Regions from separate parts of the Robertmurraya sp. FSL W8-0741 genome, predicted to be linked through region 1. Evidence: predicted binding sites of a transcription regulator. Region 1 holds the regulator's gene; the other holds the start of a gene.

Region 1 (16,196 bases):
GTCTTAAGTAATCATCTATAAAAATGGACACGAGAATAGGCCCAAGAATATCTCCAACTGTTGCGATGAGAAGCAGCATAAAAGCAAGTACAATCGTCTTTACATGAGGCTTTGTGTATGCAAGTAGGCGGAGTAAGACCCGTCTTTGCTCACTGCTACTGTTATTTTCCATAAAGTGAACCTCCCTGCTCCACGAGTTCTTCTAACTGCTGACGTACATACATTTCCTTATACCAACCATCCATTTCCATTAACTCCTCATGGGTACCTCTTTCTAAAATTTTGCCTTCATCCAATACGACGATAAGATTTGCGTGTTGAATAGCGCTCAAACGATGTGCTGTAATGATCGTTGTTTTCCCTTCCCTTTCATGTTTTAACGCATGTAAGATCTCTTCCTCCGTTTTCGCATCAACAGCAGATAAAGAATCGTCTAATATTAATACTTCCGGTTGCAATAACAGAGCTCTGGCAATCGATATACGCTGCTTCTGACCGCCGGAAAGAGAAACTCCTCTTTCGCCAACAATCGTGTCATAACCATCTGTAAATTCAAGAATATCATCATGAATATTAGCAATTTTAGCGGCCTTAAAAATTTTTTCCTCGTCAATCAAGGGGTTGGTAAAGGCAATATTTTCACGAATCGTAGCTGAAAATAAAAAATGGTCTTGAGGTACATAACCGATTGCCTCTCTTAATTTCTTTATTTTATATTCAGTGATCGCTCTTCCCCCAAAAGTAACTTTGCCATTTTTCAAATCAAACTCACGAATAAGAAGCTTTAATAATGTTGTCTTTCCTGCACCTGTTTTTCCTACAATCCCTAATGTTTCGCCTTGTTTTAAAGAAAAACGAACATCCTGCAAAACGGGTTCTTTTTCACCCGGATATATAAATGTTGCAATTTGAAAGCCAATCTTTCCACTCGGAATCAAATCAAGCGCGTCCTTCTGTTCTAATACCTCTGTCTTTTCAGCTAATAACCGGGAAACACGGTCATAGGAAGCTCTGCCTCTTTCTACAATATTAAAAAGCCAACCAAACGCAAGCATTGGCCAAATCAACAACCCTAAGTAAGTTGTAAAGGAAATAAGTTCACCTATCGTAATCTCATCATTTAATACATAACGCGCCCCAAAGACAATGGAAAGAAAAAAGGAGATTCCTACTACAATTGATATCGTTGGGTCAAAGAGAGAATCAATTTTGGCGACAGAAATATTCTTTTTAACCACATCGTCAGATTGTCTGCGAAAATCCTCAATATCCTCTTTTTCCTGCCCAAATGTTTTTAGGACTTTAATCCCACTTATACTTTCCTGTGTTTTATCGTTAAGAGCAGAAAATGCCTCTTGTGCTTTATGAAAGCGGCGGTGCAGCAAATTTCCATACCAGCTCGTCAAAATCGCCATTAATGGCATTGGAATAAGGGCAATGAGGGTCAACTTCCAGCTAATTGTCGCTGCCATTGCAATAATGACAAAGCCTCCGGTTGCCAAAGAATCTACTAAGGTTAGCACCCCGGATCCTGCTGTTTGCTGAATTGCCTGCAAGTCATTTGTGGCATGCGCCATCAAGTCCCCTGTTCTTTTTCTTTGATAGAACGATTGCGACATATTTGTAAAATGATCAAATAATTGCTTTCGCAGCTGGCGTGCCAGCTTCACCGCAGAACCGAAAATCATAATTCGCCAATAATAGCGCAGAACGTACATAGAAAGACCTGCGCCTACAAGCAGTCCTATCCATAACAATAGCTTGCCTGCTGCTAACGTTCCTTGGTCAATTTCATCTACGACAATGCCAATAATTTTCGGTGGTACAAGCTGTAAAAAAGCTACCATCAGTAAGAGGACAATCCCCGTTATGTATGCTTTTTTTTCTTGCTTAAAAAACCAGGATAATTGTAAAAAAACTTTCATTCTTTTGTCCTCCGTCAACAAAATACTGATTATTTGTGATGCGAAATGTTCATCTGTAACAGATAGCGATATTCTTGAAAGAAGATTCTGAATTTTAGTCAACTAACGTAGTTTAACAAATAATATTGCATTTAGAAAGACTATTTTTCATTTTGTAATGACTTGTTCTTTGCTAAAATTCAACTTCTTCATTCATACATATTTTCCGCAATTAGAACATTTGTTCTATTTTAACATATCAATCATTTTTAAGCTAGTGATTTTTATGTGCAAAATAAAAACCACCTTATCATCAAGATAAAGTGGCTTCAATTTCATTCTTTTATTTTCCTTGCTGCTTGTTCATCGCAGCCATCATTTGATTGATTTTCTTCTGGGATGGTTTTTGCCCCATTTGCATCATCATCATTTTAAGCATTTGTTCATTGATTGGCGGATTTTTCTTCAAGTAGCTCATCATATATCTACGAGCGATGAAAAATCCTAACGCTACTCCACCAAGCAGAGCAACTACGATTAGTAGATATCCCCACCAAACCATTTTATTTCCTCCTTCATGTTGTCTATCATACAGTGTACTAGACCAAAGGCTATTATACAATATTTGCACCAAATTTTCCTACCTTTATGAAAGGTTTTCGGAAATTTAATCATTATTCAATCGTTTTGCCTACTTACAACCGACTTCGATCACTTAAATCTAATCGTTTAAACAAATTTCCGTTCCTTTATAGGCTTCAACCAACCATAACGATCATTCAATAAATCGATTGCTAAGAAAGCTCCTTCATTTTTCCGTAAAACTTCAAAAAAGCATGTTTCTGCTTCATAACTGCCTTTGGCATCAATGGTTAAATAGCGATCAAAAATTTCTAGTTTGGCGAAGCTGCTTTTACCATAAGAAATTTGATAGATCCCGTTCTCAAACGAATATCCAGCCGTATTTTGCAATTGTTGTTGAATGTATTGATGAAGTCTGATACTAGGAATAGGCTTTGTAATATAAATAATTTGTTTAGTAATGATCGAATACAATTCTCCATAGGCCGATTCGTATTCCTTAAAAAGTTGAAAAAACATAGACTCTCTTCCAAAATAATGGGAGGCAAATTCATCTGTAATTATGTATAATTGATAACTTCTCAACCATATCTCCTCCTTCTTTCACATCCTTTCTTTCATTATAGTAAAAATTAAAGCGGATGTTTGTCTTAAATAGTTGAAAAATTCCGCTTTTTTTGTCGAAATCATTGTAAATCACTCATTTCCTTTGAAAAACGATGACCGATTCGCAAATAACGAATCGGCCATGCTATAAAACGAGCTATTTTTTATTGATTGAGTAATGATTTCACACGCGCCACAACATTTTGAACTGTAAAACCATATTCCTCCATAATTTTCTCTCCTGGAGCAGATGCACCAAATTGATCGATAGCCAAGACATCTCCCTCATCACCAGTATATCGGTGCCATCCGAGCGAAGTAGCCATTTCAATTCCTAAACGTTTCTTAACATTTTTCGGAATAACACTTTCTTTATATTCCTTTGTCTGTTGTTCAAAACGATGCCATGAAGGCATGCTTACAACAGATGCATGGATTCCTTCATTTTGCAGAGATTTTTGCGCTTCAACCGCTAATGATACTTCTGATCCTGAGGCAAGTAGAAGTACATCAGGAGTTTCCGTATTAGCAGGTGAAACAACATAAGCTCCCTTCGATACACCTTCGTATGCCTTATCTGCTGTACCATTCAATGTAGGTAAGTTTTGACGTGTCAGTACAAGGGCTGTTGGACGAGTAGTCGATTCTACAGCAAGCTTCCATGCAGCAGCTGTTTCATTTCCATCAGCAGGGCGCAACACATCAAGATTTGGCATTGCTCTTAAGCTGGCTAAATGTTCAACCGGTTCATGTGTCGGTCCATCTTCGCCGACCGCAATACTATCATGTGTAAATACATAAGTAACAGGCAAATTCATCAGAGCTGCCAAACGAATAGCAGGACGCAAGTAGTCAGAGAAGACAAAGAACGTTCCGCCAAATACTTTTAAACCTCCATGAAGAGCCATTCCGTTCATCGCAGCCCCCATTGCGAATTCACGAACGCCAAACCAAATATTTCTTCCTTCATATGATTCAGGTGTAAAATCTCCAACACCTTTAATCGTAGTTTTATTTGAACCTGCTAAATCAGCAGAGCCCCCAATTAAATACGGAAGGTTTTTCGCAATGGCATTTAATGCCTCACCAGAAGATGCGCGGCTTGCTAGACTCTTACCTTCTTCATAAACTGGCAGATCCTTATCCCAACCCTCAACCAAATCGCCACTATTAGCAGTTTCGAATTGAACGGCTAATTCTGGATATTCTACTTTATATGAAGCATAAAGAGCATTCCATTCTTTTTCTTTCTTTTCGCCATTTTCAACAACCAGCTTTTTAAACTGTTCATACACTTCATTCGGTACATGAAAATCCTCTTCAAAAGTCCAATTATACGCTTCCTTTGTTAGCTTTAACTCATCTGCCCCTAAAGGAGCACCATGAACATCTGACTTACCGGACTTGTTTGGTGAACCGTAGCCAATAACTGTTCTAACTTCAATCATGGTTGGATGAGTTTGATCATTTTTTGCTTCCTCAATCGCTTTTGCAATCGCTTCAAGATCATTTCCATCTTCCACGCGAATATATTGCCATCCATACGATTTAAATCGTTTCTCAATGCTTTCTGAGAATGAACGATCTAAATCACCATCAAGAGAAATATCATTTGAATCATAGAGGACAACAAGTTTACCCAGTTGTAAATGACCGGCTAGTGAGGCGGCTTCAGCTGAAACTCCCTCCATTAAATCACCATCGCCACAAATGCTATATGTATAATGATCAACAAGCTCATAATTATCTTTATTATAGACAGCTGCCAAATGCCTTTCTGCCATTGCCATTCCAACGGCCATAGAAATTCCTTGACCAAGCGGGCCTGTCGTTGCATCAACTCCTGGAGTGTGACCATATTCAGGGTGTCCAGGAGTTTTGCTTCCCCACTGACGGAATTGTTTTAAATCTTCGATAGTAAGATTATAACCTGACAAATGTAAAAGGCTATATAAAAGCATGGAACCATGTCCAGCAGATAATACAAACCGATCCCGGTTAAACCAATGTGGATTTTTCGGATTATGGTTCATATATCTCGTCCAAAGTGTATATGCCATTGGGGCAGCTCCCATCGGCATACCAGGATGCCCTGAATTCGCCTTTTCAATCGCATCAATGGATAATGTTCTTATTGCGTTAACCGATAATGCATCTACTTGTCCAAACATTTGTTCTATCCCTCCTAATTATTCCAAACCTAAGTGAATTTTCGATCATAAGCAACTGTTTTATTACCTCGTATGTCTATCATTTCTAAACAAAAGGAAATCCACTCTACTTATTAAATATATAGCGGACGATTTGTTTTCTCAACAAAAAAGTGCAATTTGTTCCTATTTTTCCACTTTTGAATACAATTCTAAGTGTCCATAACAAAAAGGAATACAGTACACTGCATTCCTCAAAAAATTAGTGAAGTTTGTTTCTTTTTTGATATTCCTTAAGTTTTTTTGGAGTAACATCATTCCCTTTTGGATCAATAATTGTAACGCCCTTTAGCGTATTTAACATTGACGAACGAAAAGTTTCCAAATACTCTTTTCTAAGTGCAGATTGCTCCTTCGCTTCTTCCTCAGTTAAACTCCCTTGCTTCGCCTTTTTAGCTAATTCATTAATTCTGGCCAACTTTTCTTTTGACAGCATAATTAAGCTCCTTTTTATGTTTGTTACATCTATAGATTCTTCATAATATTCGTGTCTTCATTCTATGCCCAAACTAGTAAATTTCATATTACTAGAATCTATAAGTGATTACAAGCAAAGAGCCTAGTTTTCATGTTTGTTGACATCATCCATATATTCCTTATATCTACGATGAACGGTCGCTTTTGAGACTGAATATCCAAAACCTCTTAATGTCGCAGCAATCTCAGCAAAAGTCAACTCATTTCTGCGCAAGCGAATGATTTCTTCTAAAGGTACCTCCAACTTTTCTCTACCACTGTTGAAACCAAGATTTTTAAGGTTTCTTTGAGGTTCGTAACCATCTTTAACAGCCCGCTTCATGCCTCTTTTAATTTTACTATTATGTAATTTCCTTTGGTATTCTTCCACCATTGCAACAATTTGTAAAACCATTGAATCCGATTCGGAGATTTGCAGCTCTCCGTTGTGAGCAATTGAAAAAAGAGAAACGCCCTCTTTCATAATACAATGAAGCAAGGCAATTTTCGCATTGCCTCTTCCCAGTCTTGTTTCATCTTGAATAAGAACAATTTTTACATCTTGATCTTTAATGATAGAAAGCATCTCCAAGATGCCTTCACGCTCATAATCATAGCCGCTCGCTTTTTCTTTTATCACTTTAATAACGTCAAGATGATATTGTTGAGCTAAGGTCAATAATTCTTCTTCCTGTCTTGCCAATGATGTTTCTTGGGTATCCTTATTTGTACTAACACGGCAGTAAATAATTGCTTTCATTGAATTATTTCTATTCATCTTCTCGGCTGCTGGCAATATATAATCCATCTTTCTTAACCGGAATGACGATAGAGTCTCCTACATAGATTGTCTCATCAATTTCATTCGCGTTTTTTACCCACTTGATAAATTCAGCAGGAGAAAGCTGATGTTCGTCAGCGTACGTTTCCGCAAACTTCCATAAGGAATCCCCTTCCTCAACTTTAATTGTTAAATAATCTTCCTCTATAGAAGTAGGCGTTTTTTCTGCCAACACAAATGCGAGTACAAAGCTCAAACCAATTAATAGAATTGCGTAACAATATTGATTCCATAGTTTCTTCATCTTTCACACCTCAAACTAAGAATATATGTTCGTTATTAATTTCATTATAATACGAACGTTTGTTTCTAGTCAATAAAAAGTTCGAACTTATGTTTGTATCAGTTGGAAATACATGCTATAATCAAAGCAAGAAATAGAATTCGAGGTGTGTAATATGGTAAAGCTATCAAAAAGACAGCAAGATATTCTTGAATTTATAAAAGACGAGGTCAAGCTAAAGGGATATCCGCCATCCGTAAGAGAAATCGGTGAAGCTGTTGGCCTCGCATCTAGCTCAACCGTTCACGGGCATTTAGCTAGACTCGAGAGCAAGGGGCTCATCCGCCGGGACCCAACGAAACCACGTGCGATTGAAATTTTAGAAGCTGATGAAGAAGCAAATATTCCGAAAAGTAGAGTAGTAAATGTACCCATTGTCGGAAAAGTTACTGCCGGACTGCCGATTACGGCAATCGAAAATGTGGAGGAGTATTTTCCATTGCCTGAGCGCTTTGCAGCAGACGACGAACATGTATTTATGCTTGAGATTATGGGAGAAAGTATGATCGAAGCCGGGATTTTGGACGGTGACTATGTCATTGTTAGGCAACAGCAATCTGCCAGTAATGGAGACATTGTGGTAGCAATGACTGAAGAAGATGAAGCAACGGTAAAACGCTTCTTCAAAGAAAAAGATTATATTCGTTTGCAGCCTGAAAACTCAACGATGGAACCGATTATTTTGAGAAACGTCTCCATTTTAGGAAAAGTTATCGGTGTTTACCGTCATATACACTAATCTTATCAATCTCTTAAAGCAGGTTATCCTGCTTTTTTTGTTCCTTTTGAATAATTTTTCTTCGTTTACTACATATTAAAAGAAAAAATTTTGAAAGGGTTTTTATATGAGCACTCTTATTTCTCAATTTCTAGTCAGCTTACTCTCTTCTTCTCTTGATATGAAGTATAACTTAAATTGGCATCGCAAACTCATTCTTCTCTTTATTCCCCTTTTTATCTTTTTTGCTTTTTTGCAAACAGAATATTTGCTTAAGAGAATAGAGATAAAACAATCGACAGAAACTAAAAAATAACTGGGAAAAGTTTAGCAATATTATCCGCTCTAGGCTGACTGCAAACAAATAAGTCGAAGACGTGAAGAACTAAAGACTACTAAAGGGCAACGATTACTTTTTCTTATCCCTCAATCATTAAAATTTTAACATTTGCAAAATCACCGGAGCACCTTTCGGGGGCACGTCTTCTGTTTTTAATGTAATTTCTCCTTTTTGCACTGCGTAGCAGTCCTTCGGCTGCAACACTCCGTTAATAAAAAGATTCATATATGATACTTGCGAGGGGGCAAGAATTACCTGCTTCCCTAATTCAGGAATTCCATCTACTTCTTTGTATGATTTTGATTCTCCATCTGAAACGGTGTAGTATTCGTATACTTCCACTTTTTTAGGAAGATGATGGCGGGAGATGACAGGAGGAATTAACGGAATGGTCAAAAAGGGTTTGATAAAATGATTGCGATCCCTATTTTTAGATGCCACCTTTTCTTTCCTCCTTTATGCTCACGATACATGCCTTTTTCAACATTATATAAATAGGTCGAGATTATGTGCTTGGTCTTACATTATCTATACGTAAGTTTAGTCAATAAATGACAACAGGCATAATATAGTAAAAACTTGGAAAGGAGGAGTTACCTTGCCCCTGCAGATTATGAAACTAGCAATTAGTGCAACTTCGACGATTAGCACATTTCCAACTGTTGAAAGATTCTTCACTGAAGCGGCAGAACAAGTTACTGGCGATGGTACTTTAACGATTGCGGTTGAGGATTTCTGGACTGACACTGGAGCAGCAGCAGACACACTTCCAGAATTAACGGCTGACAATAGCTACATTAATGTTTATATAAATGGTGTGCTGCAAATGGATGACTTAATTGCCTACACGCCAGGTGCTACTGGTGTAGGACAATTAGTGATAACTGTTCCTACTGGTTCAACAATTGAAGCAGCATCTCCAGTCGTCCTAGTTGTCACAAACTTTGCGCCAACAAGCGATACAACGATTATCACCTAAGTAAATCTCACCTCTGAAAATGATATTTCAGGGGTTTGTTTTTTTGCATATTACCATTTAATACGCATCAAAAAAAACAGATGCCTGTCAAAAAACCCTTCAGTTTAACGGAAAAGCGTGCGAGACCAAGCATCACACGAAATGAGGCAAAAATCGTTTTATCAACAATTCTGTTAATAAAGCTTATCTAATAAAGTTTATATTGATGCTTCATAAAATATTGAATATAATTTATGAAATGCCTCTGTAGCTCTAGAAGGGAAGAGCGCCGGAAAACATTGTAGAACCGGGTCGCAAGGCAAGGGTTTCAGAAGCACCGAAAAGCAAATTAGCTGAGGCAGGTGAAATTCCTAGCCGGTGAAAGTCCGTAGGGAAGCGTGTTCTCCCCTAGCCTATGCTTACGAAAGGAGTACGGGTTCGAATCCCGTCAGAGGCATCCTTTCATTAGAAAACTGATTAATTAAAGAGTGGGTTACACTTAACTTGATGGTTTTCTGAGCATGCGGGCATAGCTGCTATGATGGACTATTTAATATTTGATGAAGTATATTGTATTAGTGCACGGTAACAAAAAACTTTTGATATCATTGCTGTCGAGAAAGTCTGATGAAGAGAATTCCTGAAAATGATGCAAAAGTATCGCAAAAATAAATGACTGATATCCAAAATTAAACGATTTTCACCTTTTTGAACATTTCTCAGATGAATTGAATAAATTAAATTTGGGTACTCACCTATTTTAATTTAGGAAGTGTATTTATGAAGGAAATAATTCATTATAAATTGAGGAAGCCTATAATACTTATATTGGTCGGTTATTTACACTTGGTGGATCTGTATTATTCTTAATCGGCTCTTTCATTGCTGCAATTGTAGCTTATCAGACCTATACTAGATTGCTCATTGATTAACCCATCTTACTCTAAGGTGGGGCTTTTAGTGTTTAGAGCATATTTTTCATTTGTGATATCCCCTATAGAGTATTCTCCGATACAACTATGTAATAAAACAGGCGTTTTTCTAACTATAAACACTTACTCCACTCGAAGTCCGGTGATTAAAGCTCATTTACAGTCATACTGTGGGCTTGAGCAATGCATCATAGTATCACCGTTGTGACAGTTGATGTTCCTTTCCTCTCCCCCGCCACTTTACATCGTAAATTAAATGAACGAATTAACCCATTAATATGACTGACTAGGTGCGGTTGAATCAATGAAAAATGCCCTCTTCAACTTATCTGCATCCACAAAACTATCGATAAATCCATTCTCAGTCAAAAAAGTTGGCATCCTAAAATAATTTTGTAATCTCGTCCTAAATAGCCACCATTATCCTTCTACAAAAAATTTCACAGGCTTTTACTATGATATGTAAATAGTAATTTTTTTAATAATATTAAATTTCAGACATAAGACTTATTTTTTTACAAAGTTACTCAACAATATCATCCTAAAGAAATTTTTTAGGTACTTCCAATTTCAATTAATTCACCTTTTTTCAAGCTTGTAATGTATTTGTCCGTTTCAATTCTAGTGTGTATTTGGCAAGCAAAAAATGTATTAAACGGCATTTAAAAATGTACCACTTGCCAACGCATAGAATTAACCTTGTATAATTGATTCTTTGTAACGGTGGCTATCCCCGTTAAACACGATTAAATGCGAGTGATGAATTAATCGATCAATGACTGCTTCCGTTACAATCGGATCTCCGAAAACGTGATTCCATTGACCGAACTGAAGATTTGTTGTAATGATAATGCTCTTCGCTTCATAACACATCGCAATAACCTGAAATAATAATTCTGCTCCTTGTTTATGGAGAGGAATATACCCTAGTTCATCCAAGATCAATAAATCAAGTTTCTCTATTTGTTTAAAGAGCTTATTTAGTGTTCCTTTTTCATTTGCCTCTAGTAATCGATTGACTAATGAGGCTACTGTATAAAATTTGATGGACTTTCCAAACTTTTGTACGGCATTCAATCCAATAATGGTGGCTAAGTAAGTTTTACCTGTGCCCACTCCTCCATAGAAAATTAAATTTTCCTGCCGTTCCAGAAATGCACCATTTAATAAATCCTCTTTACTGAGCCCTTGAGTTAATAATATATCTTTCCAATCAAAAGGATTTCCTTTTGTTTTAGGAAGCGTCGCTTGTGTCAGTAATAGATTCGTCTTCCGTTCCTCTCGTTGCTCAACTTCTCTTCTAAATAACTCTAGTAAGAAATCCTCATTCGTCTTTGCTTCCACTTCATGATAATGTTCTCTGATCCAGCTTAATTTCAACCGCTTGGCATATTCTAGAATCTGACCATTCATTGTAGATCAACTCCTTTCATAAGCTGATCATAATGATCTAAACCTCGAATAGCCTTCGGCATTTCTGGCAATGGTCGATTGGGGTGTATTTCCGAACGGATTCCCCGTCCATTTATCAGTTGATAAAACACCTGTTTAATGGATTCAACAGATGGATGGCCATGCTCAGAAGCGATTATAAGTGCCTCCGTAATTCTACTAAAATCATGTTCTTTCAATACCATTGCTAGTAGTTTAAGAGCCTCTGGTTTTTCCGCAGCTGTACATGAATTGAAATACTCTTGCCATTCTGTTGGAAGTTGCTCATAGAAACTCGTATATTTAAGTGCCAAAGGACGTTTGGCCATTAGGTTTAAGTATGGCTGCCATTTCATAGACTTTCTATATTGACCGTATAATCGAGAGTGACTAACCACCAGCTGATTGTCGTCTGTGAGTATTTCAATCGTATTATATGAGATTTTTACGAGAACCTTACTTAGCGCATACCTCGGAGAGGTTGAATAGAGGTTCTTCTCTACCCTTATATAACCATACTTATCCGCCTTGACGGTTTCATACCTTACACATTGATACTCTTTCCCTGGAAGAACAAAACAAGCTTTTTGATCCTCTTCAAACAATGTAGAAATAAAGGTTTCTTTCTCATAGTGCTTACGTTCACGGTCTCTTTCAGCTTTGTCCCATAACTTCTCGTTAAGTTGATCTATATCAAATACATGTAGACCTGGTAGTAAGAAATTATTCCTCACATATTTGACCATAGCTTCCACATGCCCTTTTTCGTTGCCACTATTCGGATTACAAAACTCGCATTTAAAACCATAGTGAAGAACGAAGTTTTGAAACTCCTCTGTTAGCTGCCGTTCTCCATTTGGCAGTACTTTTTTTACGGCAGGGGATAGATTATCAAACCTGATTGTTTTTGGAACTCCACCCATATGATGAAAAATTCGCTTCAGTCCTTCTAGGAAGCACTCTCTATTTTGTGAAGGAAACACCTGAAAATAAAAAGCATTACTATAAGGAAAAGATAAGACTAGATAGGGGAGCACAATGTCCTCTCCTTGATATTTAAATGGTGCTTCCCCAAAATCAACCTGTGCTGTACCCAGCTTAGATTCAAGTGGTAGAGCGGCTTGACTAGATTCATTTAATAACTCTTTCTTTCTGTTCGAAACATAATTTCTAATCGTTCGATCAGATCCCTTAAAATCAACTTCTTCTTTTAGCTGTTCCCACATCCGCTTTGCGGTTCTACGAAACTTCTTTTTTTGCTTAAAGTCCTCTAAAATCCACTCATCTACGATATGCTTAACTGAATCCATGATGGGTGAAGGTCTGTTTTGTTTCACTTTCACTTCAGGACTAAAATCCTCTTTTTCGGCATACTTTTTTACGGTTCTAGGATCTCTTCCCATTTTTTTCGCTATTGTTGAATAACTACTATCTTTTTCGACAGCCTCATGTCTGATATAATTAATTTCGGCCACTGCCAACATCTCCTTAATACCTCCTGCGCTTGTTTGTCCCAACAGGAAGTGTATGTGTATTTTGGAATGTTGACAAGTGTTTTTTTTAATTTATGCAGTACCTTCCAGGCACTGCATAAATTAAATGCCATAACCTACATTTTTATGATGCCATAGACAGTTTCAATATGCATTACGAATCTATTATTAAACCATGGTTTATTGCGTTCTGTTGAAGGAGGTGTAGTTGTGAGCTACGAAGATGGAAGAGGTATGGGTGCAGGATTTGCATTAATTGTCGTACTCTTCATCCTACTAGTCATTGTGGGAACTGCATATATTGGCGGTAGATACTAATTATCCCCAGTCTGGATTTTTAGAATTCCCGTCACTAAAAGAGAAACAGACGGTTTCGCTTCTCTTATTGTTTATGTCGCATAATATTTTATATTGTTTCTCCAGTTAATTAACCGCAATGACCATTAATTTCAATAACTTCATTCTACTCATTCTATTTAGCTTCAAAGATTACCTCATCTTGCAATCTAACTAACTCATCATTTCGATTTTTACAACTTTCAATATTACAAGTCAAAATAAAAACCCTCAATAATGCTATCAAGGATTTTACTAATTAATACTTTTGCGATATTGCTCTCTTTTCTCATGGATGAACAACTGTAACACTAGAAAATGAAGAAAAGTAGTCTTATAAAGTAATGCAACACTAGTGGTTAATTATAAGAAAAAGAAAGGAGCATTTAGTTTATATTTTCAAAATAACTGTCATTTCTCGTGTTTCTTGAAGAGGTAAAGGAAATATAAAGCACGATAATAATACAGAATAATAGAGTGATATGAAAAAGGAAATGAAGCGTATTTGGAACAATTCCATTCATTACTGGAAGGAAAGAATGGGTATCTCCAAACATTTGATTATATCTTTCGACTTTTTGTTCTGCACCATACCCAAATAAATAAGGAATCCACCAGGATATTAGCACTCCAACAAAAATACATAACTGGTGGATTATTAGCCAAAGTTTAACCCAGATTGGATACCTTTTTCCCATAAATTTAACTAACAAGCCCATTAATATTAAAATTTGCCCTACATTAATCAATGTAACAGTGATTAATTCATTATATGAATTTGCTTCTCTAATGGCTTGAACGTCATTAAATGAACCTAAAGGAACCCAATCTTGTACGATCATAAAAAAAAACATAAAACTAAATCCAGCCAACAATAGTTTTTCTGAAATACGAATTTCTTTTTTCACAGATTCCCTCCTATAAAATAACATACATTACAATTACAACAACTACAATTTAGCACATACAGATAACTCTTTCTATATCCCTAAGGTCTAATTTAATGTAAGGCTTAGGTCTTAAAATTTATATGTATTTTAAATTAATGCTACAACGCCAACTCTGTTCCGATACTTCCATTCTTCTCCTTTTGAAAGAAACACCACCATTCGTATTATAGGTTCAACTTGAAATGAAAATATAACTGATTAACCATTTTTTAATCTCCACTTTCATAATATTAATAAATTCTACTTTATCTACGGAATTACTTGTGTAACCCCATTTGTTTAAAGCTAAATAAAAGCGTTATGCTAACTCAGATACTTTGATCTCCAAAAGTCTCCCTCCTAATCAACTGAAGCATCAAAATAACATCCTTTTTTATGCACACGAACATTCTTTCGTGTATATTTAAATTATTCTAATAAAAGGAGATATTATTGATGAATTCTATTGATTTAATTATTTTAAACTTTAATGAAATTAGAAGAAGAAGTATTAAAGTCTGGACATCTATTCCTCATGAGAAACTCCAATGGAAGCCAGATGACGAGGCAATGAGTTGCCTCGAAATGATTAGACACATACTTGAAAGCGAACATTACTATCACTTAGCAATCAAAAACAAAGGGAGTTTGTCCGTTTTCAATTCTCCTTTTGAAAATCGTCCCTTTACCACAGTAAATGATGAACTGAATTATGCTGAACCTTATAGAAAAGCATTTCTGGATACAATCAAGTCATTTTCTGAAGAAGATTTAGAAAACATTAAGATTGACCGTTCTGATTCAGGTTACATAAGAGACTTAGGTGACATGTTATTACGTGTTGGCTATCATGAATCTGTTCATACAGGTCAGCTATTAGATTATTTAAGAACAGCAGGTATTCCAAGAGTCCGTATCTGGGATTAGTACACTCAACTGGTGCTACCACAAATTGTGGAGCGCCTATTATATTTCATAAGTTAGTTCCGAGCTCCGGCAATACTTTTTTCCAACTGCGAAACCTCCTTACTCTTTTGTTTAATAAAATAGCTTATTACGAATTTTGATCTACAAGCTGCGTAAAATATTAATGGACGTTAAGCGAATCATCTACTTTCCATATAAAAGAGGTGATCGCAATGAAGTTTGTCTTTATATTCTTGATTGTCAAGAAAAATATTATTAGTTCCATTATTAATTGGTTTAAAGAGTTTTTTAAGTAAGCAATGCTTAAAATTTTGGGCCTTCGTCCAATTGGATCTACGTCAATATCTTGGACACAAAAATGTTAAGTCTTTTTCAGAAGGCATCCATTTCTGGAGTGTCCTGTATCTAGCGAAACCAGTCAAGCGAAAGAGCGCACTTGACAGCTTTCGCTAGATACAAGAAATAGACCCCATGGATGTCGTCGTAAAAAAATGGGTAGGTAAGGGCTCATACGAGAAACCTAATGTTTTCTTCTATATCAAGCTACTTCTTTTCGACAAAAATCCTCTAATTGTTGTGGGGTTAAATAATGAATAGCTACATGAATCCGTCTTCGGTTGTACCATGACTCAATGTAGTTGAAGAGGGCCAATCGTACTGTTTCAAAGTCGATATAACTAGTTTGATAGACTTCTTCTTTTTTTAAAGTGGCATGAAAAGACTCTACGCACGCATTATCGTACGGACAACCTTTGCGGCTAAATGACTGTTGGATTTTTGCTTCTTTCAAGGCTACTTCAAAGTCCTCACTGGTATATTGGCTACCTAGGTCGGTATGCAATATCAAACCTTCATCTGGTTGTTGAACGTCAATTGCGTTTGCTAAAGCTCCTAGAACGAGTGGAGTCGTCATCGATTTTGAGAATGAGTAGCCTACTATTTTTTTCGTGTGTAAATCAAGGACGGAAGCCAAGTAACACCAACCGTCTCTTAGTGTATGAATATAGGTAATATCCGCGACCCATTTCTCATTAATGGTGGTTGTTTCAAAATCCTGTTCTAACAAGTTTTCACGTTCTTCAACTTGTGCAGAAGAAGAAGTAGGCCGATACTTTTTCACAATGGTTGAACGAATTCCAGCCTCTTTCATGATTCGCTGTACACGATTCAAGCTAGCAGTAAAACCCTCCTGTGTTAAGATATGATGAATTTTAGGTGCGCCATAGCGACCTTTACTTTCCTCATGAATG
Region 2 (16,196 bases), 760 kb from region 1:
GTGCTTGAACTGCTAACCCAATATCTCTTGCTCTACCCAGAGAAATATGACGATCATGAGAATAGGTTAAAGCATGATTTCCTAGTTCAGAAACAATGTAGTCAGCTTTTTTTTCTTTGTTAGAAGAGTCTTTAAACATTCCAGTTATTAACCATTCTTTTACCATTTGGTTTGACCAGTCAATTGCCTTTTCACATTCTCCTATTAAAGTAGGACTATATTTAGCTATGATAGGTTGCCAAATTGGAATTTTCTTTGGATCCTCAGTAATTTCTTTTACTGCCCTATTAAACTCTTCAATAATTCCATGTGTTGGGTAGCCCCGGTATTGTGGATCTATAGGTCCAAGGTTAGAATGTTTGCCCATAATTATTTCTTTAGAAGCACATGCAATCATTGTACCTGCTGACATTGCAATCTGTGGTACAATTACTCTAATATCAGTTCCAAAAATAGATTTTAGATACTCAACTAAGGATTCGGTAGCTGCTATACTACCACCGGGGGTATGTAAGAATAAATCTAGTCCTTTTGTCTTGTCTAATCCATTCATAACTGTCATGAAACCGTTTTTGTCACTATCGTCAACAGAAAAACCATTATAACGTTCAGCAACTAATTCTTGTTTTTGAAGCCATCCTGAATAATAAACTATTACATTTCTCTCAGTAATTTCATGTAAGGCCCTTAGATATTTTCTTCTAATTGAATCAAAAGGATTGTTAAAAATATTGATTTCATTTAAAATTTCACTCCAATTAGGCATTTTATCTTTGTTCCCCCCTTTCGGTTGGAGTTACAACAATATGTTTGGTGACAAATTTACTATTTGTTTCATCATCTAACAGTGTTGAACCAAAAGTATACTTTTTTCTATTTTCTTTGCTATTAATATTTAACTTCCTAAAAATGTCGGTTATTTCTGGTCGGATTTCATCGTTCTTCAAATTAATACCTCCCTTTATTTCTTATAATATATTAACATCAATTATAAAAATAATATACCTTTTGAAAAATCACTTGTGCAGAAATTTGTAGAAATTAATAAAAAAATTTCAGTCGCAAAAGAAATTACAATATTATGCATAACTCATTTATTATTATTATTATGTTTTTTGTGAAAAATGATACTTTCAATGAGAGCAAAATAGGACGGCTTAAACTTAACAGATAGCTACTCAAAAATTCGCCTGTCTCTATCTAGGATTGTTAAAAGCATCGGCAATAAAATGGATTGCTCAATGATTTTACGGTCATCCTCTGGGATAATTGCCAACTAAATCATCTCCGTTTTGCTAATGTCATTAATCGATAACCTTAATATCTCCTTGTCTGTGTCGATTAATAAGGTCTTAGTGACGTAATCAATTTTGTCGATTACGCCCTCAATGTCTTTAAAATATCCATCATCCCATAGTGTAAGTCGCATAGGCATGGTGTAATTAAGTGAGTTATAAATATCAATGTTTATTTGCTCAAGTTCTTGTTCGTCTAAAACTGGTTTAGGAACTTTTTCTTTATCTTTCCCCATCTTGATAAGCAATTCCTTGTGTTCCGGCAACATCATTCGGCTTGACTCCCACCGTAAATTACTTCCCTCTGTCAGTTTGTTCATAATTCAATCACATCTCCTTTGATATAATTATACAAACATTTGTTCGTATATCAAGTATAAAAAATACCGCCTCAGTATGAGACGGATTTGTTTATTTTTCTATCACTGTTGAACTTATCACAGGAAAACCAACTTCATCTTTTCCATCATAGATTCCGTAAACTTTCACTATGTCACCTTCTGTATATTCTTCTTCTTTTAAGAGGTCTTTAATTGAATACATACCAGTACCATCGTTTTCATCAGTGGTAAGAGTAAAGGTTCTGAAAATACCATCTTCCTGAATATTAGAAATTTCCCCGGTAGCATGCACTTTCAATCCAACCTCTACCTCGTCACTATTTAATTCTACAAAGTTAGCTGCTACAGCCTCATCCTTTAGAGATTCATTTAAATCTTCCTGTGAGGGTTCGGTTGATTCAGCCTGTTCGGTCTTTTCACTTTTAGCGGCTTCTGGATCTGCATTTGTTGATGTCTTGTCTGCTTCATCTGACCCACAAGCAGACAAAAGTAATACTAACGATAATATCACAAACCATTTTTTCATTGTTTTTCCTCCTTATAAATGTACACGTCCTCAAAATTTACGTTCAAAAGTTTAAAAAGTTTCAGCATTTGAGGTACGGAAGGGTATGTCTTACCAGTACACCAATTGGATAAGGTGTTTTGAGATATCCCAAATATTTTGCATAATTCAGTTCTTGTGTATTTAGATTGTTTAACGTACAAGCCTAGTAGACAAATTACCATATACATCACCTAATATATTAATTCGGTACAAGATTTATTATTCCTTTCACAAATATTTTTATAAAATCACAATAATTTTGTGATAGTACAAACCAAGCGCCCATACACTGTACTAGACAGTGACAAAGCGAGGTGATCAGATTGGATCCAATTACATTTGGCATGGTGGCGATCGGCGTTGCTGGCGGGAGTTTGTGTGTAGTAACAATATTAGATGCTTATGGTATTAAGGTAAATGAGGATGCTATAAAGATAGCTTTAGAGATTACTAAATATGGAGGGTTGCTGTATCTACTCCAACATCTGAGTAAGCTATTTTTTTAAACTATCATCGTTCCCTAACGAGAGAAACGAGGAAGGGATAGTAAGCGATAAGCTTACTTAGTTGCTCTGAGAGTGACATCAAAAAATAACAAGTGAGATAGCAATATTTAAACATCAGTCGTAGTCACTGACATAGAGACTCAATGCCTATGAGACTGACCAATACAATGACAAGGAGAGTGACACAATGCTAGAGTGGTTTATCCCGCCTGTGCTTGTCACAGCTGCCGCGCTTATCCCTAATAAAAGACTTGCTAATTGGGAGTTTAATAAGAAGCATCTGTATAAAGGTAGCTGGCTTGTACCGATCGGGAAAAAGCGTAAAGTCATGTATCATAACTTCGAGCATTATCCACATCTATTAGTAGGTGGGACCACAAGGTTCGGAAAGACCGTAGCATTAAAGAGTATTTTTGCTTCGTTGCTTCTATCTAATCCTAAACATGTACGTTTTATTATTCTGGATCTCAAAGGCGGTCTAGAGTTTTCTAAATATCAAAACCTACCACAAGTATTAACCGTGGCATCAGACCTCCTAGAAGCGTGTAAGGCGCTTGATTATGTCTATAAACTAATAAAGGTCGAAGAAGAACGATATCGCCAAAATGGCTGGACGAATATCACTGAGACACCTATTAAGGAAAGGACATTTATCATTGTGGATGAATCTGCAGAATTATCTCCTAAATTAGTGAATAAAGAGTTTAAAAAATATGCCGAGCTAGCTCAGATTTATTTAGGGGAGATTGCTCGTATCTCTGGGGGATTAGGTTTTAGGTTAATCATGGCCACCCAATATCCAACTAGAGAAGCTGTGAGCATGGGTGTGAAAATGAACATGGTGGCAAGATTGGCTTTTCGGATTGCGGACGGAACCGGAAGCAGAGTTATCTTAGATGAAACAGGCGCAGAGGAACTTGAGCCAGTACCAGGCAGAGCAATCTATAAATTAGCACAGTCATACGAGATTCAATGCCCATATATCTCAGATAAAATGATTGGAGGTTATCTTGATGAAATTAGAGAGGATAGAACAGATATTATCGGCCATAGATAGGTTGGGGGTAGTGAGCGTTAAACAGCTGCATGAGATTTTGAGGTTAGGATCGTATCGTCATACTTGTAGAGTAGTTGCTCAACTGGAAGAGTATCTAAATGTAGTTCGCTCCCAGCAAAAGATTATATATCTCAATAAGGGAGGACGCCAATTGATTGGTTCTGAAAAGGAGATAAAGAAATCTGTCCTATTCGACCATATGCTACTCAGCAATGAAGCCTATATATATTATGGTTGTCCAAGTGATTGGAAAAGAGAGCTTCCAATTGAGGTTACACAGGAGCCTGAATTTAGCTTTGGAATACAAATTAAGGGGTTGAATGTCACCAAGAAGAAAACAATCATTCCTGACGCCGTATTTAGTCGTGATGGTTATGTCCATCTTGTTGAGATTGATAATACAAGGAGCACGCAAGATAATCGGAAGAAGATCCAAAAATATAAAGAGATGTGGTCGGAGATAAAAAACCGTTTTGGATTGCAGCCAAAGTTATGTATTTTTACGATGAGTGAAAAAAGAAAAAGAGAGTTTGCTCAATTATGTGAGAAACTCCCTTGTGATATTAAGTCTTTTTTTGAGTTATAAATTGTTTGTCTTTTGTGGGTATTAAAGTGCCTCCGCCAACCCAAATTGCGGCAATTTGCCCAAGAGCAGTTAAGGTTGCAGCTCCAGCACCGATCGAATGGGCAAATAGAGTGGCGATTGATCCAGCCAGTGATATTCCTGAAAAGCCGGAACCATCTAAGCCGGTAATCGCTCCAACAATCGTTAATGTAATGGCCCCAATTTCTTTGCTCAAAGGAACAACGGCTGCCAGCGCAATCCCTAAATCATTCACAATGCCTTGTGAATGGTCTGGCAAGTATTCCCCAACGATGCTGTAAAAACCCGCGTCGCCTAAGTAGAAAAAAGCAGCAATAGGGATGACAGGGACGAAAACTTTAAAGCCAAATTGAAACCCTTCAATTAGAAATGCTGTTGTTTTTTCTAACCCCTTTTTTTTATGACTAGCTAGTGTAATGATTAACAGAATCAATATCGCAGTTCCACCAACGAGAGCTGTTGCATCCCCACCAGTCAGATCAAGGACAACCATGGCTAAGACGTCTAAAAGAAATAGCAGCGGTACCAAAATGGCGAAAAAGCGTTTTTGAGTAATGGTTAGTAAGCTTTCTTTTTTATTTTGAGGGTCCGTTTTTGAAAAAACGGTGTTCTTGTCGATGCTTAATTTTCCACGCTCCATATCCCTTTTTAAGAAAAGAAAGGCAGCGATAGTGGTTGTCAGTCCCATGACCACGACTAGTGGGATACTCGCTTGAATCACTTCATTAACAGGCAACCCAGCTGCATCTGCTGTTAGCTTTGGCGCAGCTTGAATGATAAAGTCACCTGATAAGGCGATCCCATGGCCAAATAAATTCATAGCCATAGCTACACCTAAAGCGGGAAGTCCCACTCTTAAAGCTACTGGGAGAAGTACGGCACCTAAAAGGGCAACTGCCGGAGAGGGCCAAAAAAACCAAGAAATTATCATCATTAAAATCCCGATTGTCCAATAAGCTAGTGCCGGGGTTCGAATCAATTTAGCAAAAGGTGAGATCATTACGTCATTAATTCCTGTTGAGGTTAAGGTCTTACTCATTGCAACAATAATGGAAATTACAAGAATAGTGGATAGAAGCTCTGTAATTGCATAAATGAAACTTGTAAAAATACTGCTTACAGAGGCGCTTAAAGAACCGGTTGCGGTTATTGCGATAAGAAAGATGCCGACAATACAAATGAAAGTTGTATCACGTCGCATGATCATAAAGCCAATGATGATAAATATGATCAAGACGTAAAGCCAATGTAGCGCTGTTAACTCAACGCCCATTTTCATTCCTCCTAAATTAGGTTAAAAGGGTATTTGCCCTATATGTGTTTACAGAATATGTTGGAAAAGAAAATGAGTGCGAGAGGCGGACAATGTGAAAAAGCTTCCTCCGTCTTGAGACGGAGAAAAAACCATCGATTGATTGTTTCTATTTATGAAAAAAATAGTAAACTATTAAACAAGTGAGATTATTTATTCAGGAGCAGAAAATGGACAGAATAAATTACTCTCTATGGAACTAGAAAGAAAGGGGAATTTTGTGAAGCAGAAATCCATTAATCAAACTTTATTTGCATTATTTTTGCTGGCTTTAGGAATTGTTCTCCTGCTAATAAATATAGGTGTCATTTCCTTGGAAATGAAAGAACTATTTGTCGTTTTATATCCCTTTTTCCTTTTGGGGATTGGATTGAGCTTGTTTATTAGCAATTTATTGAGGAAGGAAAGAAAAAAATACACTTTCAGCCTATTGTTACTGTTATTTTCCTGTCTATTAATTTTGGACAGATTTGAGGTCATTGTTTTTAAATTTGCAGATGTTTGGAAGCTATGGCCGATATTGATTATCCTGCTGGCCCTCTCACTCTTATTCAAAAAAAGCAAATGGCAGATTGATATTGATTTTTCTACAAAAAAACCTGCGTTCAGCGACAGTGATCAGGATGAGAAAAAGATAGTTAGCGGCTTGATTGGTGAAGTCAGTTATAATGATAGCAATTGGGCGCTGGAGCCGATGGTGCTAAACAATTCAATTGGTGACTATTTTTTGGATTTAAGCAAAGCTTTCATCCCGGAGAGAGAAACCCCAATAATAATCAACGGGAGTATCGCGGATATAAAAATGATAATTCCTGAAAATATTCCTGTAAACATTACTGCTAATTCAAAAATAGGGGATGTGCGAATTTTTGATATAAAGGGAAATACATTGAATAGAACCGTCTTTTATAAGACTCAAGGTTATGATGAAGCGACGAGAAAATTAAAAATAACCATTAACGTTAAGATAGGTTCAATTCGAATCGATAAGGTATAGGAGCGAAAATTTTGAAAAAATTAAATAGCATCCGATATTGGTTTTTACAAAACTATTTGATGATGGCCTTTATCAGCACGTTAATTCTGTTTATTGGCTTTCAGCTATTATTGGTTAATCGTTCAATAACGCTAACAATTGAGAATACCTTTTGGTTTTCTATGATTGCCTTCATTGTGTTTTTATTTGTGGGCGCTTATTTTGGCTATCGGTCAAGCTCTCTTTTAAAGGGGAGGTTAACGGATCTCCTCCTGTATGTTTCCTCTTTGAGAAGTGGCAATTTACCCGGGCGCATTGAAGTAAATGATAACGATGAAATCGGAATGATTTCAGAGGAATTAAATCAACTTGCTGAGTTTATCGAGGAGCAAAAGCATTCGCTGCAAAGATTGGCTGATACAAAAACCTCTTTAGCGCAATCGGCACATGCTGCAGTGGTGATGGAGGAAAGACAAAGACTGGCCCGTGATCTTCATGATGTCGTCAGTCAGCAGCTTTTTGCTTTAAGTATGATGTCTTCAGCAACATTGCGCTTATTTGAAATTGATCATGAAAAAGCGAAGGAACAGTTAGAAGAAATCTCAAAAATTGCTGCACATGCGCAAGGTGAGATGAGGGCATTGCTTCTCCATTTACGCCCGATTCAATTAAGTGATGATCGTCTGTGTGACGGGGTCATTAAGCTTATTCAAGATTTAAAAGGGAAAACGAATATAGAATTTCAAGCGAGTATTGATGAAATTGTTCATATATCGAAAGCGGCAGAAGAGCATTTGTTTCGCATTATTCAGGAGGCTTTATCAAATGTTCTACGTCATGCTGAAGCGTCAAAAATCAGTATTTCATTGACGGAGGAAGAGCGTTATATTTATTTGTTTATCTCTGATAATGGAAAAGGTTTTAATCCGACAATTGAAAGGGTTGCCTCTTACGGTTTAAAAACGATGCGGGAAAGATGTGAAGAGGTAGGAGGAGTTTTCAATATTCGTTCTAAAGAGAGAGAAGGAACATATATCGATATTCGCATACCAACTACTAGGGGGGAATAACAAATGATTAAAGTAGCCGTCGTTGATGATCATGAAATGGTTAGAAAAGGAATTATCTCCTATTTAGTTACAGAGCCAGAAATTGACGTCGTGGGTGAAGCGAAAAGTGGAAATGAAGCGATAAAGCTGGTGCTTGAAAAAAGGCCTGAAGTTGTATTGATGGATTTATTAATGGAGGATGGCAATGGGATAGAGGCTACAAGGGAAATCTTGCAGCATGAGCCGAATTGCAAAATTATTATTATCACTAGTTTTTATGATGATGAACAAGTTTTCCCGGCAATAGAGGCGGGGGCATTCAGTTACATGCTAAAAACGGCGACTGCTGATGAGGTCGTAAGGGCGATCCGAAAGGCAGTAGCAGGAGAGCCTATTATTGAGCCAAAGGTTGCGAACCGGATGATGAATCGATTGCGGAAACAGGAGAAAAAACCTCATCATGATTTAACTGAAAGAGAGCTTGAGGTTCTGATGTGTATTGGCGAAGGGATGAATAATCAAGAAATTAGCGCCGAGCTTTTCATTGGGATAAAAACGGTGAAAACGCATGTAAGCAATATTTTAAGCAAGCTGGATGTTGCTGATCGTACACAGGCCGCAGTTTATGCCAATCGTAATGGAGTGATAAAAACAAATAAGCACTAGGTAAATTAGGACATTGAAGCATGGTTTCATTAAGTGCATTCAATGTCCTAAATTGTTTTTCAAATAAATGAAGCTTATAATATATCCGTTGTATATTCTACTATTGTCGTAAACGAGGCTAGTCAAATGCAAGCATTTTTTAATCTATTAAAATACTTAAAACCATATCTTTTCTTTGCTGTTATTGGCCCCCTTTTTATGTGCATCGAGGTGGCGATGGATCTATTACAACCAATGATCATGCAGCATATTATCGATAATGGAATCGCTGAACAGAATCACTCTTATGTGTTTAAAATGAGTCTGCTTATGCTGGTTGTAGCGGTAATCGGTTTAATTGGCGGGCTTGGCTGTTCGATTTATAGTACAAAAGCCGCTGTCAATTTTGCCACAGATATTCGTCAAGATCTTTTTAAGAAGATGGAACAGTTTTCTGCTAGAGATAAGGATCACTTTGGTACTGGAAAGCTGATCACAATTGCGACGAATGACGTGACGTCTGTTCAAGCAGCGACGATGATGACATTAAGAATTCTTGTAAGAAGTCCTCTCTTATTTATTGGAAGTGTTGTTATCGTATATGTTTCAGCAAGAGAGTTTTTTTCGATTTTACTCATATTAATCCCAATACTGGCACTTGTTAATTGGTATTTTATGAAGCGGGCTGGGACGCTTTTTCGTAAAGTTCAGGAAGCTGTTGATAAAATAAATACGAAGTTGCAGGAGAATCTCGCGGGCATTCGCGTAATCAAAGCATTCGGGAGACAGAATTATGAGAAAAAGAGTTTTTCTCGTATTAATGATGAACTGACGAAAATGAATTTGTCAGCCAGTCAAATGATGATGGGGCTTATGCCGGTTATGCTGTTTCTTATTAATATTGGAATTGTTGCTGCTCTTTGGCTTGGTGTCATTAAAGTTGATGAAGGAACAAGCAATGTAGGGGTTATTCTTGCTTTTATCAACTATTTGACGATTACTTTGAATGCGCTTATAGGCAGCAGCCATGTCCTGATGTCTATCTCGAGAGCCGTACCTTCAGCAGAACGAATCAAAGACGTACTTGATGTAGAGTTGGAAATTTCAAATTACGAAAATAATGCTCCTTCAACCATTAAAGGCGCTATTGAATTTCGGGATGTCAAATTTAGCTACAGTAAAAATGGTGAATATGTCCTTCGAAACATTTCCTTTCAGGTAAAAGCCGGCGAGAAAGTGGGGATTATTGGAACGATTGGCAGTGGTAAATCAACTTTAGTGAAATTATTGCCTCGTCTATATGACGTTGATTCAGGAGACATTTTCATTGATGGGAAAAACATAAAAGATTATTCCCTTGAGCAGTTGCGAAAAGCAATTGGGTTTATCCCGCAAAGAGCAACTCTTTTCTCTGGGACAATATTGGAAAATTTACAGTACGGCAAAGAGGATGCGGATCTTAAAGAGATTGCTGACGCATCAAAATCTGCCAATGCTTCGGAATTTATAGAAAAACTGGATAAACGCTATGAGCAACCGTTAACACAAGGAGGGAATAATCTTTCCGGTGGTCAAAAACAGAGATTATCGATAGCGAGGGCATTAGTTCGAAAACCGCCGATTTTAATTTTGGACGATTCGACTTCAGCAGTTGACGCATTATCAGAGAAAAAGATTTTGCATGCGTTGAATACAAACTTTATGACAGCAACAACATTTATTATTTCTTCGAAAATATCCTCTATCATGAGCGCTGACCGAATTTTAGTTCTGGAGGATGGAAAAGTAGTCGGCAACGGCACACATCGTGAATTGCTGAAAGAAAATTCCGTATATCAGGAAATTTATTATACACAGGGTGGAAAGGGGGATGGCTACCATGAAACAGCAAGCCACTAGTTTTTCCCCTAGAGGTCAGACAGGAACAAGAGGAAAAATGAGAGGGCCATTTGAAAAGGCAAAGGATAGTAAAGGGACTTTAAAGAGAATTTGGCAGTACATGAAGAATGAGAAGCTTTATCTTTTCTTTGTTATTGTTCTTGTTATTGCCACAACCTTATTAGGATTAGTTGGCCCATATATGATCGGAATCATTATTGATCAATATATTATTGCCAAAAATATTGCCGGAACAATCAAAATGGTAAGCATTCTAGCGATTGTTTACCTTGTTTTTTCGATATTTACGTGGCTTCAATCTTACTTCATGATCAATATCTCCCTGAAAACAATCCGAAAGTTAAGACAGGAGCTTTTTGAACAATTGCAAAGTTTGTCTTTAAGATTTTTTGATAAGAGAAGTCAAGGGGAGCTTATGAGTAGAGTCACCAACGATATCGACCAATTGAATAATGCTATAAGTCAGAGCGTTATTCAAATAATGTCCACCGTATTAACAGTGGTGGGCGTTATCATCGCGATGGTCTCTCTCAATTGGATGATGGCATTGATTACACTTTGTGTCATTCCGGTGATGTTTTTTTCAACCAAGAAAATGATTAAATATAGCAGTAGCAATTTTATTAAGAGACAGCGAGATTTAGGGGAGCTTAATGGAATTGTCGAAGAGTCGATTACAGGCCTTGAGGTCATTCAGCTTTTCGGAAAAGAAGATAATGTTTTTAAAAAGTTTTCTAGTGTTAATGAACGACTCAGACAATCCTCGGAAAAGGCTGAAATGGTGTCTGGTTTTTTAGGTCCGGTCAATAACTTTATTAACAATCTTGGACTCGTTTTTATCATCGCTTCAGGTGCTCTCTTAACATTGAATAATTTGGCCACGGTTGGCATTATTGCTGCGTTTGTAACATATTCCCGGCAATTTTTCCGTCCAATTAATCAAATGTCAAGTCTTCTCAATACTTTCCAAGCAGCTATTGCTGGCGCCGAGAGGGCATTTGAAATTTTGGATGAAGTTCCTGAAATAAAAGAAAATGAAGCTGCGATTCCAGTTCGAAGCTTTCGTGGCGATGTCCAGCTTTCACATGTTTATTTCGGATATTCAAAAGAACAATTAATTCTCAAAGATATTTCCATTCATGCCAAAGCAGGACAAACAATCGCTATTATCGGTCCAACGGGTTCAGGAAAAACAACAATTATAAACCTTCTGGCACGCTTTTATGATGCAGATGCTGGAAGTGTGATGATCGACGGACAAGATATTAAAGACTATCGCTTGAAGGATGTTCGTAAAAATATCGGTCTTGTCTTACAGGAAACATTTTTATTTTCAGGTACGATAATGGAAAATATTCGCTACGGCAATTTACAGGCGAGTGATGAAGAGGTTATTCTTGCTGCGAAAACAGCTTCTGCCCATCAATTTATTAAACATTTACCGAATCGCTACGAAACTCTCTTGTCTTCAGGAGGAAATAATTTAAGTCAAGGTCAAAAACAATTGATTGCGATCGCCCGGGCGATTTTAGCAGATGCCAGTATTTTAATTTTGGATGAAGCAACTTCCAGTATTGACACGAAAACAGAGATTGAGATTCAAACTGGCCTGGCAAATTTAATGAAGGGCAGGACAAGCTTTGTTATTGCCCATCGACTTAAAACAATTGAGAATGCCGATGTCATATTGGTGATACGGAATGGAGAGATTATAGAAAGAGGTTCGCATCAAAAGCTAATGGCAGAGAAGGGTTTTTATTATGAGTCGTATCGCAACCAATTTGAAGTGCTATAACGGTAAAAACGTCTATTTTTTGACAGTTCAATCACTAATGTATACAACAGTAGTAGAAAACGCTATATTAGAATGAGTATAAAATAGTCTATTCTCTTATTTTAGAATAGATAGTTTTGAAAGGTGGACTTCATTTCATGGTCAAAGAAATAAATGAAACATTTTTGAAAGCAGCAAGGGGAGAAAAAACGGACTATGTGCCTGTATGGTATATGAGACAAGCAGGTCGTTCACAGCCTGAATATAGGGCGATCAAGGAAAAGTATTCACTTTTTGAAATCACGCATCAACCAGAGCTTTGTGCCTATGTAACGAGGCTTCCGGTTGAGCAATATGATGTGGATGCCGCGATATTATATAAGGATATTATGACGCCGCTGCCTGCACTCGGAGTAGAGGTTGAAATTAAGTCAGGGATTGGCCCGGTTATTGCAAACCCGGTTCGTACTTTCGCTGATGTGGAGCAGCTTGGAGAAATTAATCCTGAAGCAGATGTTCCATATGTATTAAATACGATTAAACTTTTGACGGAAGAGCAGCTTTCTGTACCATTAATTGGCTTTGCCGGTGCACCATTTACATTAGCAAGCTATATGATCGAAGGGGGACCTTCGAAAAATTATAATAAAACGAAAGCCTTTATGTATTCTCAGCCGGATGCATGGTTTGCTTTAATGGACAAACTTGGGAGTACTACGATTACATATGTAAAATCACAGATAAGGGCAGGAGCAAAAGCAATACAAATTTTTGATTCTTGGGTTGGAGCATTGAATGTGGCAGATTACCGTACCTTTATCAAGCCTATCATGACACGCATTTTTTCAGAACTTCGCTCAGAGAATGTTCCGCTAATTATGTTCGGTGTTGGAGCAAGTCATCTTGCTCTTGAATGGCACGATTTACCGTTAGATGTTGTTGGCTTGGATTGGCGTTTACCGATTGAAGAGGCTCGCATGAAGGGAATCACGAAAACAGTTCAAGGAAATTTAGATCCGGCAATCCTTCTTGCACCTTGGGAAGTGATTGAGGAAAGAGCAAAGGCAATTTTGGATCAAGGAATGAAGCAGCAAGGGTTTATCTTTAATCTTGGGCACGGGGTATTCCCGCAAGTGAATCCAGAAACATTAAAGAAGCTAACTACTTTTATACATGAGTATTCAGCCAGCAAATTACACAAATAGATAGGTATAAAAGTTGATATTTCAATATAATTTTTGGCAAGATAATGGCTTAGAGACGTAAACATGAGGTGAATAGAAAAAAATGACAAAAAAACAAATGGGTCTGCTTGTAATGGCATACGGAACCCCATATAAAGAAGAAGATATTGAGCGCTATTATACGCATATTCGCCATGGACGAAGACCATCAGATGAGATGTTGGAAGATTTAAAAGGACGCTATGAAGCGATTGGAGGATTATCTCCATTAGCACAGACAACAAATGATCAGGCAGCAGCGCTTCAACAACACTTAAATAAAATTCAGGATGAAGTAGAATTTAAGCTGTATATCGGTTTAAAGCATATCGAGCCTTTCATTGAGGACGCTGTGAAGCAAATGCATGAGGATGGTATAACAGAGGCATTAAGTATTGTTTTGGCCCCTCATTTCTCAACTTTCAGCATCAAGTCCTATAATGGACGTGCCAAGGAAGAGGCAGAGAAACTAGGTGGACTAACAATTCGATCAGTGGAAAGCTGGTATAAGGAGCCAAAATTCATACAATTTTGGATCGATAAGGTGAAGCAAGCGTTTAACAGCATGACTGAAGATGAACGAAATAATGCCGCTTTAATCGTTTCCGCACACAGCTTACCAGAAAAAATTCTGCAACTTGGTGATCCATATCCGAAACAGCTTCAGGAAACAGCAGATTTAATTGCTGAAGGGGCTGGTGTAAAAAATTATTATGTAGGTTGGCAAAGTGCTGGAAATACTCCAGAGCCATGGCTCGGACCTGATGTTCAGGATTTAACGAGGGAATTGTATGACGAACATCACTTCAAGGCATTTGTATATACACCAGTTGGGTTTGTAGCAGAGCATTTAGAAGTCCTGTACGATAATGACTATGAATGTAAGGTGATTACGGACGAGCTTGGAGTAAGCTACTATCGCCCAGAAATGCCAAATACAGATCCATTATTTATTGACGCAATGGCTTCAGCAGTGCTTAAGTTATTAAAATAAATGTCAGAGCAAATGATTCCGTTCTGACAGGGTGAAATGAGCTTGAACTCCTTGTGTTTCATCCTTTCAGAGCAATCTTTAAACATATAAAAACATGGAGCTCAACAATGTGACGAACACTATTTGACCATCAAAACAGTCACAATGATTGGCAAAAGAACTTTATTATGTGTCATTGATACAGCAAACTGAGTAATCTATCAAATGAAAAGAAGGCGATTTACTGTGTCAGAGAAAAAGAGAAGGGTTGTAATACTTGGGGGAGGTATTACGGGACTCACAACTGCTTTCTATTTACAGAAAGAAGCACGGGAGAAAAACCTACCACTAGAGATTATTTTAGTTGAAGCATCACATCGATTAGGTGGGAAGATTCAAACGGTCGTGAAAGATGGATATGTGATTGAAAGGGGTCCAGATTCATTTTTAGCACGAAAGAAAAGTGCTTCCAGACTTGCAGAGGAAGTAGGAATTGGGGATACACTCGTAAGCAACACTGCAGGAAAATCATATGTATTAGTGAAAGAACGGCTCCATCCAATGCCAGGTGGTTCCATTATGGGGATCCCAACGCAAATCGGACCATTTATTACAACTGGATTGTTTTCTCTAACAGGAAAAATGCGGGCAGCGGCCGATTTTGTTATGCCTAAATCTGATCCTGCACAAGATCAATCGCTTGGTTATTTTTTTAGACGCAGGCTAGGAGATGAAGTGGTGGAAAACTTAATTGAGCCATTATTGTCAGGGATTTATGCTGGTGATATTGATCAAATGAGTTTGATGTCCACTTTTCCACAGTTTTATGAGGTAGAACAGAAGTATCGAAGCCTTGTGTTAGGGATGAAAAAGGCGACGCCAGCTCCAAAGAAAAGCCCACAGTCAAAAGGCAGTAAGAAAGGAATGTTCTTAACTCCTAAAGCTGGTCTGCAAAGCTTTGTTGATGCGATTGAAGAGAGACTGGAGCCAGGAACGGTTTTAAAAGGGCAGAGGGTGGAAAAAGTAAAGAAAACCCAAACTGGTTATGAAATAAGCTTGAACAGCGGTGAGCTGTTATTAGCAGAAAGCATTGTCGCAACCGTACCACATCAAATATTACCGACAATATTTGCTGATTATCCATTTTTCAATGAATTTAAAAAGGTTCCGTCCACATCTGTGGCCAATGTCGCATTAGCATTTCCAAAGGAAGCAATTGCCAACGATATTGATGGTACTGGCTTCGTTGTTTCAAGAAATAGCGACTATACGATTACAGCCTGTACTTGGGGACATAAAAAATGGCCGCATTCTTGTCCAGATGATAAAGTATTGTTGCGTTGCTTTGTTGGTCGTGCAGGTGATGAAACGATAGTTGAGCTATCCGATGATGAGATTGTCAAAATTGTTCTTGAAGATATGAACAAAACGATGGACATTACAATGGAGCCTGAACTCGTTGTTGTATCGAGATGGAAAAACGCTATGCCTCAATATACTGTTGGGCATAAAGAGCGGCTTGCGAAAGTGACTGAACAAGTGAAGCAGCAACTACCTGGAGTCTTTATCGCCGGTGCTTCATTTGAAGGCTTAGGTCTTCCTGACTGCATTGATCAAGGAGAAGCCGCAGTCGAAAAAGTGTTGCAGTTTTTTAATTAGGCTTTGTTAAACGATATTGTTGCTCAAACAATTCTTTAGTTTTACACTTCGAGAAATCTTGTTTTCTCCTCATTCATGGAATTGCAATCAATCAACATTGACATTTTATAAAGCCTGCTATTGATTGGGCTCATCGAAGAAGTATTTATCTTTTCGAAAACAGAAAGACCAAATCCGCTGTAAAGGATTTGGTCTTTTTAAATAAGAGCAAATGTTCGTTTTTTGCTGCACCTAAATTAAAAATCGGGTATCCTCGATTTTCATATTATTAGTATAACAAATTTTTAAATAACAGTCTATATTTTATCTGAAAATTCTTTTATATTGGAGGAACCT

Evidence for each region. Region 1 encodes LexA, which represses DNA repair genes until DNA is damaged. Its sites were predicted from a motif close to CGAACATATGTTCG; they were not measured.
Region 2: the regulator LexA is predicted to act here: its motif matches at 1,648-1,661, upstream of NST02_RS18195 (YolD-like family protein).

Annotation. Positions count from the first base shown of each region.
Region 1 covers NZ_JBBOQG010000001.1:2,970,445-2,986,640, forward strand. Annotated here, with positions in the region: gene NST02_RS14415 (ABC transporter ATP-binding protein) at 1-172, opposite strand, end outside; gene NST02_RS14420 (ABC transporter transmembrane domain-containing protein) at 162-1,925, opposite strand; gene NST02_RS14425 (YneF family protein) at 2,248-2,466, opposite strand; gene sirA (sporulation inhibitor of replication protein SirA) at 2,634-3,071, opposite strand; gene tkt (transketolase) at 3,257-5,263, opposite strand; gene NST02_RS14440 (DUF896 domain-containing protein) at 5,505-5,738, opposite strand; gene NST02_RS14445 (YneB family resolvase-like protein) at 5,862-6,518, opposite strand; gene yneA (cell division suppressor protein YneA) at 6,529-6,843, opposite strand; gene lexA (transcriptional repressor LexA) at 6,998-7,621, shown strand; gene NST02_RS14460 (DUF4183 domain-containing protein) at 8,034-8,381, opposite strand; gene NST02_RS14465 (DUF4183 domain-containing protein) at 8,539-8,919, shown strand; gene istB (IS21-like element helper ATPase IstB) at 10,524-11,243, opposite strand; gene istA (IS21 family transposase) at 11,240-12,745, opposite strand; gene NST02_RS14480 (YjcZ family sporulation protein) at 12,989-13,072, shown strand; gene NST02_RS14485 (hypothetical protein) at 13,477-13,998, opposite strand; gene NST02_RS14490 (DinB family protein) at 14,476-14,946, shown strand; partial or broken gene NST02_RS14495 (IS3 family transposase) at 15,485-16,196, opposite strand, start outside.
Region 2 covers NZ_JBBOQG010000001.1:3,727,487-3,743,682, reverse strand. Annotated here, with positions in the region: gene NST02_RS18205 (SDH family Clp fold serine proteinase) at 1-766, opposite strand, end outside; gene NST02_RS18200 (hypothetical protein) at 768-947, opposite strand; gene NST02_RS18195 (YolD-like family protein) at 1,277-1,567, opposite strand; gene NST02_RS18190 (DNA-binding protein) at 1,707-2,162, opposite strand; gene NST02_RS18185 (helix-turn-helix transcriptional regulator) at 2,159-2,365, opposite strand; gene NST02_RS18180 (hypothetical protein) at 2,507-2,689, shown strand; gene NST02_RS18175 (FtsK/SpoIIIE domain-containing protein) at 2,877-3,746, shown strand; gene NST02_RS18170 (replication-relaxation family protein) at 3,703-4,332, shown strand; gene NST02_RS18165 (hypothetical protein) at 4,310-5,623, opposite strand; gene liaF (cell wall-active antibiotics response protein LiaF) at 5,856-6,659, shown strand; gene NST02_RS18155 (sensor histidine kinase) at 6,671-7,708, shown strand; gene NST02_RS18150 (response regulator) at 7,712-8,353, shown strand; gene NST02_RS18145 (ABC transporter ATP-binding protein) at 8,480-10,231, shown strand; gene NST02_RS18140 (ABC transporter ATP-binding protein) at 10,212-12,026, shown strand; gene hemE (uroporphyrinogen decarboxylase) at 12,164-13,210, shown strand; gene hemH (ferrochelatase) at 13,293-14,222, shown strand; gene hemY (protoporphyrinogen oxidase) at 14,448-15,860, shown strand.